2 regions of the Thioalkalivibrio sp. ALMg9 genome follow, and region 2 is predicted to be linked to the other one. Evidence: riboswitches for the same ligand, from Rfam matches in the RefSeq annotation. Region 2 holds a riboswitch; the other holds the start of a gene.
What was found. Region 2 has a riboswitch for cobalamin ahead of F792_RS0109980 (TonB-dependent receptor domain-containing protein). Riboswitches for the same ligand answer to the same signal wherever they lie in the genome.
Positions count from the first base shown of each region.

Region 1: another riboswitch for cobalamin. It lies ahead of bluB (5,6-dimethylbenzimidazole synthase); the one in region 2 lies ahead of F792_RS0109980 (TonB-dependent receptor domain-containing protein).

Region 1 is NZ_AQYC01000009.1:656,417-659,824, forward strand. Features, by position in the region: gene cobD (threonine-phosphate decarboxylase CobD) at 1-8, opposite strand, end outside; gene cbiB (adenosylcobinamide-phosphate synthase CbiB) at 19-921, opposite strand; gene bluB (5,6-dimethylbenzimidazole synthase) at 918-1,691, opposite strand; cobalamin riboswitch at 1,784-2,048, opposite strand; gene F792_RS0112195 (cobalamin-binding protein) at 2,268-3,104, shown strand; gene F792_RS0112200 (iron ABC transporter permease) at 3,244-3,408, shown strand, end outside.
Region 2 is NZ_AQYC01000009.1:167,881-171,288, reverse strand. Features, by position in the region: gene F792_RS0109980 (TonB-dependent receptor domain-containing protein) at 1-1,357, opposite strand, end outside; cobalamin riboswitch at 1,498-1,745, opposite strand; gene F792_RS0109975 (hypothetical protein) at 1,834-3,408, opposite strand, start outside.

The sequences.
Region 1 (3,408 bases), 490 kb from region 2:
TTCTGCATCGATTGGGCCTCAGAACAGGACAACGACAATCACTCCGGCCACAATGAAGGCCATCCAGATGGCCAGCGCACGATCCAGCAGCGCAACCGCCTGGCGAATGCCTGCCGCGTCGGGCATGCGGCCCATCCCCAGACGGGGTCGCCACTCGCGCTGCCCGCCATAGGGCGCCGCCCCCCCCAGGACCACGCCCAGCGCACCCGCCCCCGCGGCCATCACCGGCCCCGCATTCGGGCTCTTCCAGCCGGCGGCCTGCTCGCGCCAGCACTGCAGCGCGTCCCGGCCACGACCGGCCAGGGCATAGCCCAGCGCCGTGAGACGGGCCGGGATCAGGTTCATCGCATCGTCCAGGCGCGCGGCGGCCCAGCCAAACGAGCGAAACCGGTCATTGCGATAGCCCCACATCGCGTCCAGCGTGTTCACCAGGCGATAAGCCACCACGCCCGGTGCGCCAGCCACCAGGAACCAGAAGATCGTGGCGAACAGCGCGTCGTTGCCGTTCTCCAGCACCGACTCGATGGTCGCGCCACTCACCCCGCGCGCGTCCAGGGCCGCCGTGTCGCGACTGACCAGCATGCCGACACCGGTGCGCGCCCCAGACAGGTCATCCTTTTCCAGGGCCTCGGCCACCACCTCCGCATGCTCGTCCAGACTGCGCCAGCCAATCGCCAGCGTGAGGATCGCCAGCGTCAGAACCCAGCCCCAGGCCAGCGAGGCGCCCAGTGCGGCCAGCGCCACCCAGGGCAGGACCAGCGCCGCGAGAAGGAGCGCTCCGCGTACACGACTGGGCGCATGCCAGCGGGATTCGGCCCAGGCCGCGAGCTGGCCGAATCCGGCGAGCGGATGAAACCGCCGTGGGTCACCAAACAGTCGGTCCAGGATCAGGGCGCCGATCAAGATCAGAAAGGTACTCATGTGTCGCCACCCCCGGATGGCCCATCCGGACGCGCGGCGGATTCCCGCACAACCGTGGGCAAGGCGAGTTCGCACGGCGCACCCCAGCGATCCTGGAACACCAAGTCTTCCAGTGGGCGCCGGCTGTCCCAGCCCGCCGTCTCCAGCATCGGCCGGTCATAGAAGCGCTCCACATGCCCCAGGCACAGCACCGCGATCGGGTACCCGCCTTCGGGCATGTCCAGCCGATTGGCCAGCCAGTCCGGATCGAACAGGGAGACCCAGCCCATGCCCAGACCCTCGGCGCGGGCGGCCAGCCACAGGTTCTGGATCGCACACGCGGCCGAACAGAGGTCCATCTCGGGGAGCGTCCGCCGGCCCAGCACGTAGCGCTCGCGGCCATCGGTCAGGGCCACGACCAGCAACTCGCCCGCCTCGCGGATGCCCTCCAGCTTCAAGCGATGCACGTCGGCCGCGCGCTCGCCACAGGCCTCGGCGGTGCGCGCCTGTTCATCCGCCGCGTGGGCGTGGAGCACCTCGCGCACCGCCGGGTCGGTAATGCGCAGGAAGCGCCAGGGCTGCATATAGCCCACGCTCGGCGCGCGATGCGCCGCCTCCAGCAGCCGCCGCAACACCGCTGGATCGACCGGGTCCGGCCGAAAATGGCGCATATCCCGGCGTTCCGCGATCACGCGATAGACGGCCGCAAGCTCATCTTGGGCAAATCCCGAACCCCCGGCATCAGCGCCCGGGCAGGAAGGGTTCTCATTGGCGGGCAACTCGGACTGCATCGGCTTACCGTCAGGGGGACACGACGCGGATGCAGAGGGATCGGGGTGTGGCCACAGGGGCCCGCACCTACCGACCCTCGCCCACCGCGCGGTCGCAGAAACATCGTCCAGGCCGGTCTCCGGGCTCGCGAGGCCCCGGCAACCCGGGGCGGCAAGTCGCCTTCCCGGGCCGCGTTCGGCCCAGTGGCTTTCGACTTGTCGAGGTCCGAGCGGCCTGCGGAAGCACCCCTCGAACCCACTCGCTTACCGTTGCGGGGGCAGCGTCGGAATGGGGCTGCGGAGGATCTCGCGCCTGCACCGACTTCCCGTTTAACCCGCGCGATCAGTCGCCCGGGCACCTGGTAGCAAGCCGCCAATCATACGCGGCAAGCCCACTGCCGACCAATTGACGCTCCGAGGCGCCCCAGGCTTGCTGCTATGATGCCCCGCTAGTCCAGCGCCTGGTGGCGGCTCCCCAGCCGGCTCGAAGGCGCTTGAACAACCAATCCAATGCGACTGTAAAAAATGCAATTTTGGACTTCCCGAACTCCACTGCTCGCTTGCCTCCTGGGCGTGCTCTCAACCCCGCTGATCGCAATGGCGGACTCAATCACGGTCACCGACGACGATGACCGCGAGGTCCATCTGGAGCAGCCTGCCGAGCGCATCGTCAGCCTGGCGCCGCACATCACCGAGGTGCTGTTTGCCGTGGGTGCGGGGGACCGCATCGTGGGCGCAACGCAGTACAGCGATTATCCGCCCGAGGCGGAGGCCATCCCGCGGATTGGCGGTTACAGCCGGATTGACCTGGAACGGGTACTGGAAAGGGACCCCGATCTGGTGATCGCGTGGAAGAGCGGCAACTCCGCCTCCCAGGTCGAACGCCTGCGCGAACTGGGACTGCCGGTGTACGTATCGGAACCACGCAGCTTCGAGGGTGTGGCCTCGAGCATGCGGCGCATGGCCACGCTCGCCGGCACGCATGACCAGGGCGAGGCCGCGGCAGAGGACTTCCTGGGCCGAATGGACGCGCTCCGCGCCACGTACGGCGACCGGGACCCGATTCGCGTGTTCTATCAGGTGTGGGAGCAACCGTTGATGACGGTCAATGACGACCACCTGATCGCCGAGGCCATCGCCGTCTGTGGCGGCGTGAACGTGTTCGGCGATCTCGACCGCCTGGTGCCACGCATTGGCCGCGAAGCCGTACTGGATGCCGACCCCGAGGTCATCATCGGCGGCGGCATGGGCGAGGACCGCCCCGACTGGGTGGTCGCCTGGGGCCAATGGGAGGACATGACCGCGGTCCAGCGCGACAATCTGTTCTTCATTCCCCCTTCGCTCCTGCAACGCCATACCGGACGCATCGCGGAAGGCACGGCCCTGATGTGCGAAGAGCTCGAACGCGCCCGCGCACGCCGTCCCGCCCCATGACCATGACGGTCCGCCTCGCAGTCTCTCGGAAAGGATATCGCGGGACACCAATGAAGGAGCGTTGTACGTGCGCTGAAGGCAGCGCTCCCGCCGTTCCGGCAACCTACCGCTTCGCCCGCCTGGAGCGGAGGGCTACCGCTTGACCCGTTCGTTCCTCCTGGCCCTGGGCGTGCTGTTGCCCGCGTCTGTGCTCTCCGTTCTGGTGGCACTGGCCTACGGCAGCGTGCAGATTCCGTTCCCTGACCTGCTGAGTGTCTTCTTCGGCGAGGCCTCGCAACTGCACAGCACCCTGGTACTGGATCTG
Region 2 (3,408 bases):
TTTTTTCCACTCTCGATTGGAAAATCGAGGCATCCAGATACCCTTGATCAAAGCTAGCGCGAAGGCCTATTTCAGCCGTTTCGGACTCTTCTGCTTGAAGTTCTGGATCACCCGCCCCCGGCCAATACAGTTGGTTAAACGTAGGCGCATTGAAGGCCGTTCCATAAGACGCGCGCAGCCGTAGGATGTTGGTAGCCTGCATACCCCAGGCTACCTGCCCTGTCACCTTGTCGCCAAACTGTTCATTGTCGTCGTAACGCAAACTTCCCTCGAAATCATGGCGGCCCAAGCCAACCTGAATCACCGAGTATGCTCCAACGTTGTACCGAGAATCTTCAGCATAATCGGTGGTGCTATCCACCCGGTCTTCATACGCATCGATGCCGGCAATCAAATAAACACGATCCGTTATCTCGAGATCGTTTCGCCAATCCACACCGTTGCGTTTGGTATCGAAGCGAGAAGAAAAAGCGCCTTCGTTGAAATTATCGTTCTCATCGCGACTGTGACTAACACTGAATTCGGTATCCCAAAAAGGGGTTACAGGCACTCGCAAGCCACCACGAAGGGCGGCATGCCGAAAATCAGTTTCATCTTCAGTGCCGTCTATTTCGGTTCTACCCTCTGAATACAGCACATTACCGAAAACCTCGACTCCATTATCGAGCCGGTGCGAGACCTTGGTGGCAAGCGAGGTGTTGTCATAGCCATCGCGGTCTTCATCGCCCACACCGTCTTGGACGTTGATGCCGTCGGTATCGAAGTGGCTGACCGAGAAGCTGTAGTTCGTGTTATCGGTACCACCCGCTACGCCAACGCCGACCTCCCACGTATTGAAACTACCGCCACCGAAAAATGCACTAACCTTCGGCGGCCCCTTGCGGCCTTCACGGGTGAAGACTTGCACAACCCCTCCGATCGCGTCGGAACCGTAGATACTGGTGCGCGGTCCGCGCACGATCTCCACGCGCTCGATCTCCTCCGGCGGCAGGAACTGCCAACTTGCCCCGCCACCCGTCGCAGAACCCATTCGAACTCCGTCGACCAGCAACAGGGTGTGCCCAGAGCTCGACCCCCGGGTGAAGACGGAAGTGGTCTTCCCGAAGGCGCTGTTTTGGGAGGTCTCGATGCCGGCTCGCCCTTCCAGAAGATCGGTGAACTGCTGGGGCTGCAGGCGCTCGATCTCTTCACGGTCGATGATGGTCACCGCCGCGAGAGTCTGGTCTACCGTCTGTGCGATGCGCGAAGCGGTGACCTGGACGGTCTCCAGGGTCTGCGCTTCGTTGGTATCCGGCGTGTCCGCCAGAACGGGAGTAGTGGCCAGAAGGATGGCCGCGGAAAGTGCTGTGCGTTTCATTTTTTGTTGTCTCCCGGCGAGCCGCCCGCACGCCGTTGATTCGTCGGGATCGCACAGACAGGGGGAGACAGACACGAGGGGGATCGGCCACGACCGGCGAACGGCCAGGCCCGATCATCCGCCTCGCATGCCCGCCGCATGCCGCGCGATCATTCCCTGGCCGGTCTCCGGACTGACGAGCGTTCCGGCGCGGCGCCTTCCCGAACCCAGGGTTCAGTGGCACTGGCCGCGACCATCAGAAACCGACGGGCGGTCTCTCGCTCGATCACCGTTGCGGGGGCAGCGTCGGATTCATCCCAGGGCCTTGCGGCCCGTCGGAGACTCACCGATCTTCCCGTTTAACCCGCCAAGCCGTGCTTGGTCGGGCACCGAGGAACGTAGCGAACCCTACACAGTTGGGCGCAAAATTACCAGCCGCTAACCTACCCGCCGCGCGATGCCGAAAGGAGCTGCCCAGGTTCGCATGTCTGAACCAATCATCGGCGGCGCCGTTCCTCGGCATACAGATAGCGGGTACCGCGTTTGAGCAGCAGCCCCCAAGTCTTGTCCTGCAGCATGGCGTCGAACTCGGGCGAGCGCTCGGCGCGTAACGCCACCGGGTGCGACTCGTCCCCGGGATGGGTCGCCAGCATGTCCAGGCGCTCGCGGTTGGCCCCATAGTGGCTGACCAGGAAGTCCCGCATGGAATCGCTCAATGGCAGGTGATAAATGCGCGTGAGGCGCATCGCCAGCCACTCGGCCATGCGCCCGAGATCCTGGCGGACCTTGCGCACCATCGCCGAGCCCAGGCCTGCCTTGGCATCCGCGCTCATGCCCACGTAGAGCCCGCCCAGATAGGCCGCGGGGTTGGCATAGATCGCGCGCTGGATACTGGGATTCGTAAGATCCACCAGCGGCTCCATGATCAAGGCGAGCTGGATCCCGATCCGCTTGGCGGTCTCCGCATCCAGTGCCGAGCCGCCAAAGTAAAACAGGTCACCCTCGCGCTCGATCTTGAGTTCCTTGAGGAAAGAGCAGAAGTGGCTGGCCAGCTTCAGCTTCTGGTCGTCGGTCAGCTCGATCAGCTCCTCGCTCACCCGGATGCCGCGCACGCTGCGTTTGAACCAGCGCTTCTCGCCCCGCTTCTCCACCTGCGCCCGACGCAGGGCCTCCCAGCGTTCTACCGCGTTGGTGTACCGGCTTTGCGACTGCATCAGGTGGTCGCGCGCCTCGCGCAGGTCCTCGACTCGGCGCAGCGCAAGACCGATGAGCTGCCCATCCGCGGAATTTTCCGGAGGTTCGAGATCCTCCAGTCGCTGCAGCGCCTCCAGCACCTGACGACCCAGACTGACGATCGGCTCGCGCAGGGCCTGTGGATCCAGGCCCGACGCCTCGTGCTGGGATAGCAGGATGCCGAGCGAGCGCAGGCGGCTGACCACCCCGGCCTGAGCCACACGGAAGCGGTTGCCCTGGGATTCGAGGCGGTCCAAGGCAGCCCCGAGCTGCCAGCCCCCCGACCATTCGAAGCTCAGCCGCTTGATCTGGCGTCCGTTCACCAACTCGAAGGCGAGGACAAAGATCGCTTGTACGTCATCGAGGGTGCAGCGCGCCAGGTCATCGGCGTCCGCGGCGGAGAACAGTCGATCCAGGAACTGATCCACCCGGCGCACACCGTCCTCCTGGGTTGGCGCCACGCCCCGCAAGCGGTCGCGCAGGAGATCCGCAACCTCCGGCGCCTCGTGATGCAGCTTCTCCAGGGCCGCGAGCCGGGAGTCCTCGGTCGCATCCACCAGATCCGCGACGCGCGAGCGCAGACCCAGGCGACGATAAATCTCGATCTGCTCCGCGGCGGCCGCCAAGCTGGCATCGCCGGTCATCTCGCGCACCGCGACCGCCACGGCCTCGGGGGCGATATCCACTTCGTGCAGCAGGACTTGGGCTGCCTTGCGCCGGCGCATGTCCGGGGTCATCTCTCCCATCGCCAGGTCGCGGGTGACGAACAGCAGATCCGGCAGCAAGTCGATGGTGTTGCGCAGCTGATCGCGCGAGCGCTCCTGGCGCTTGCCCCGTGT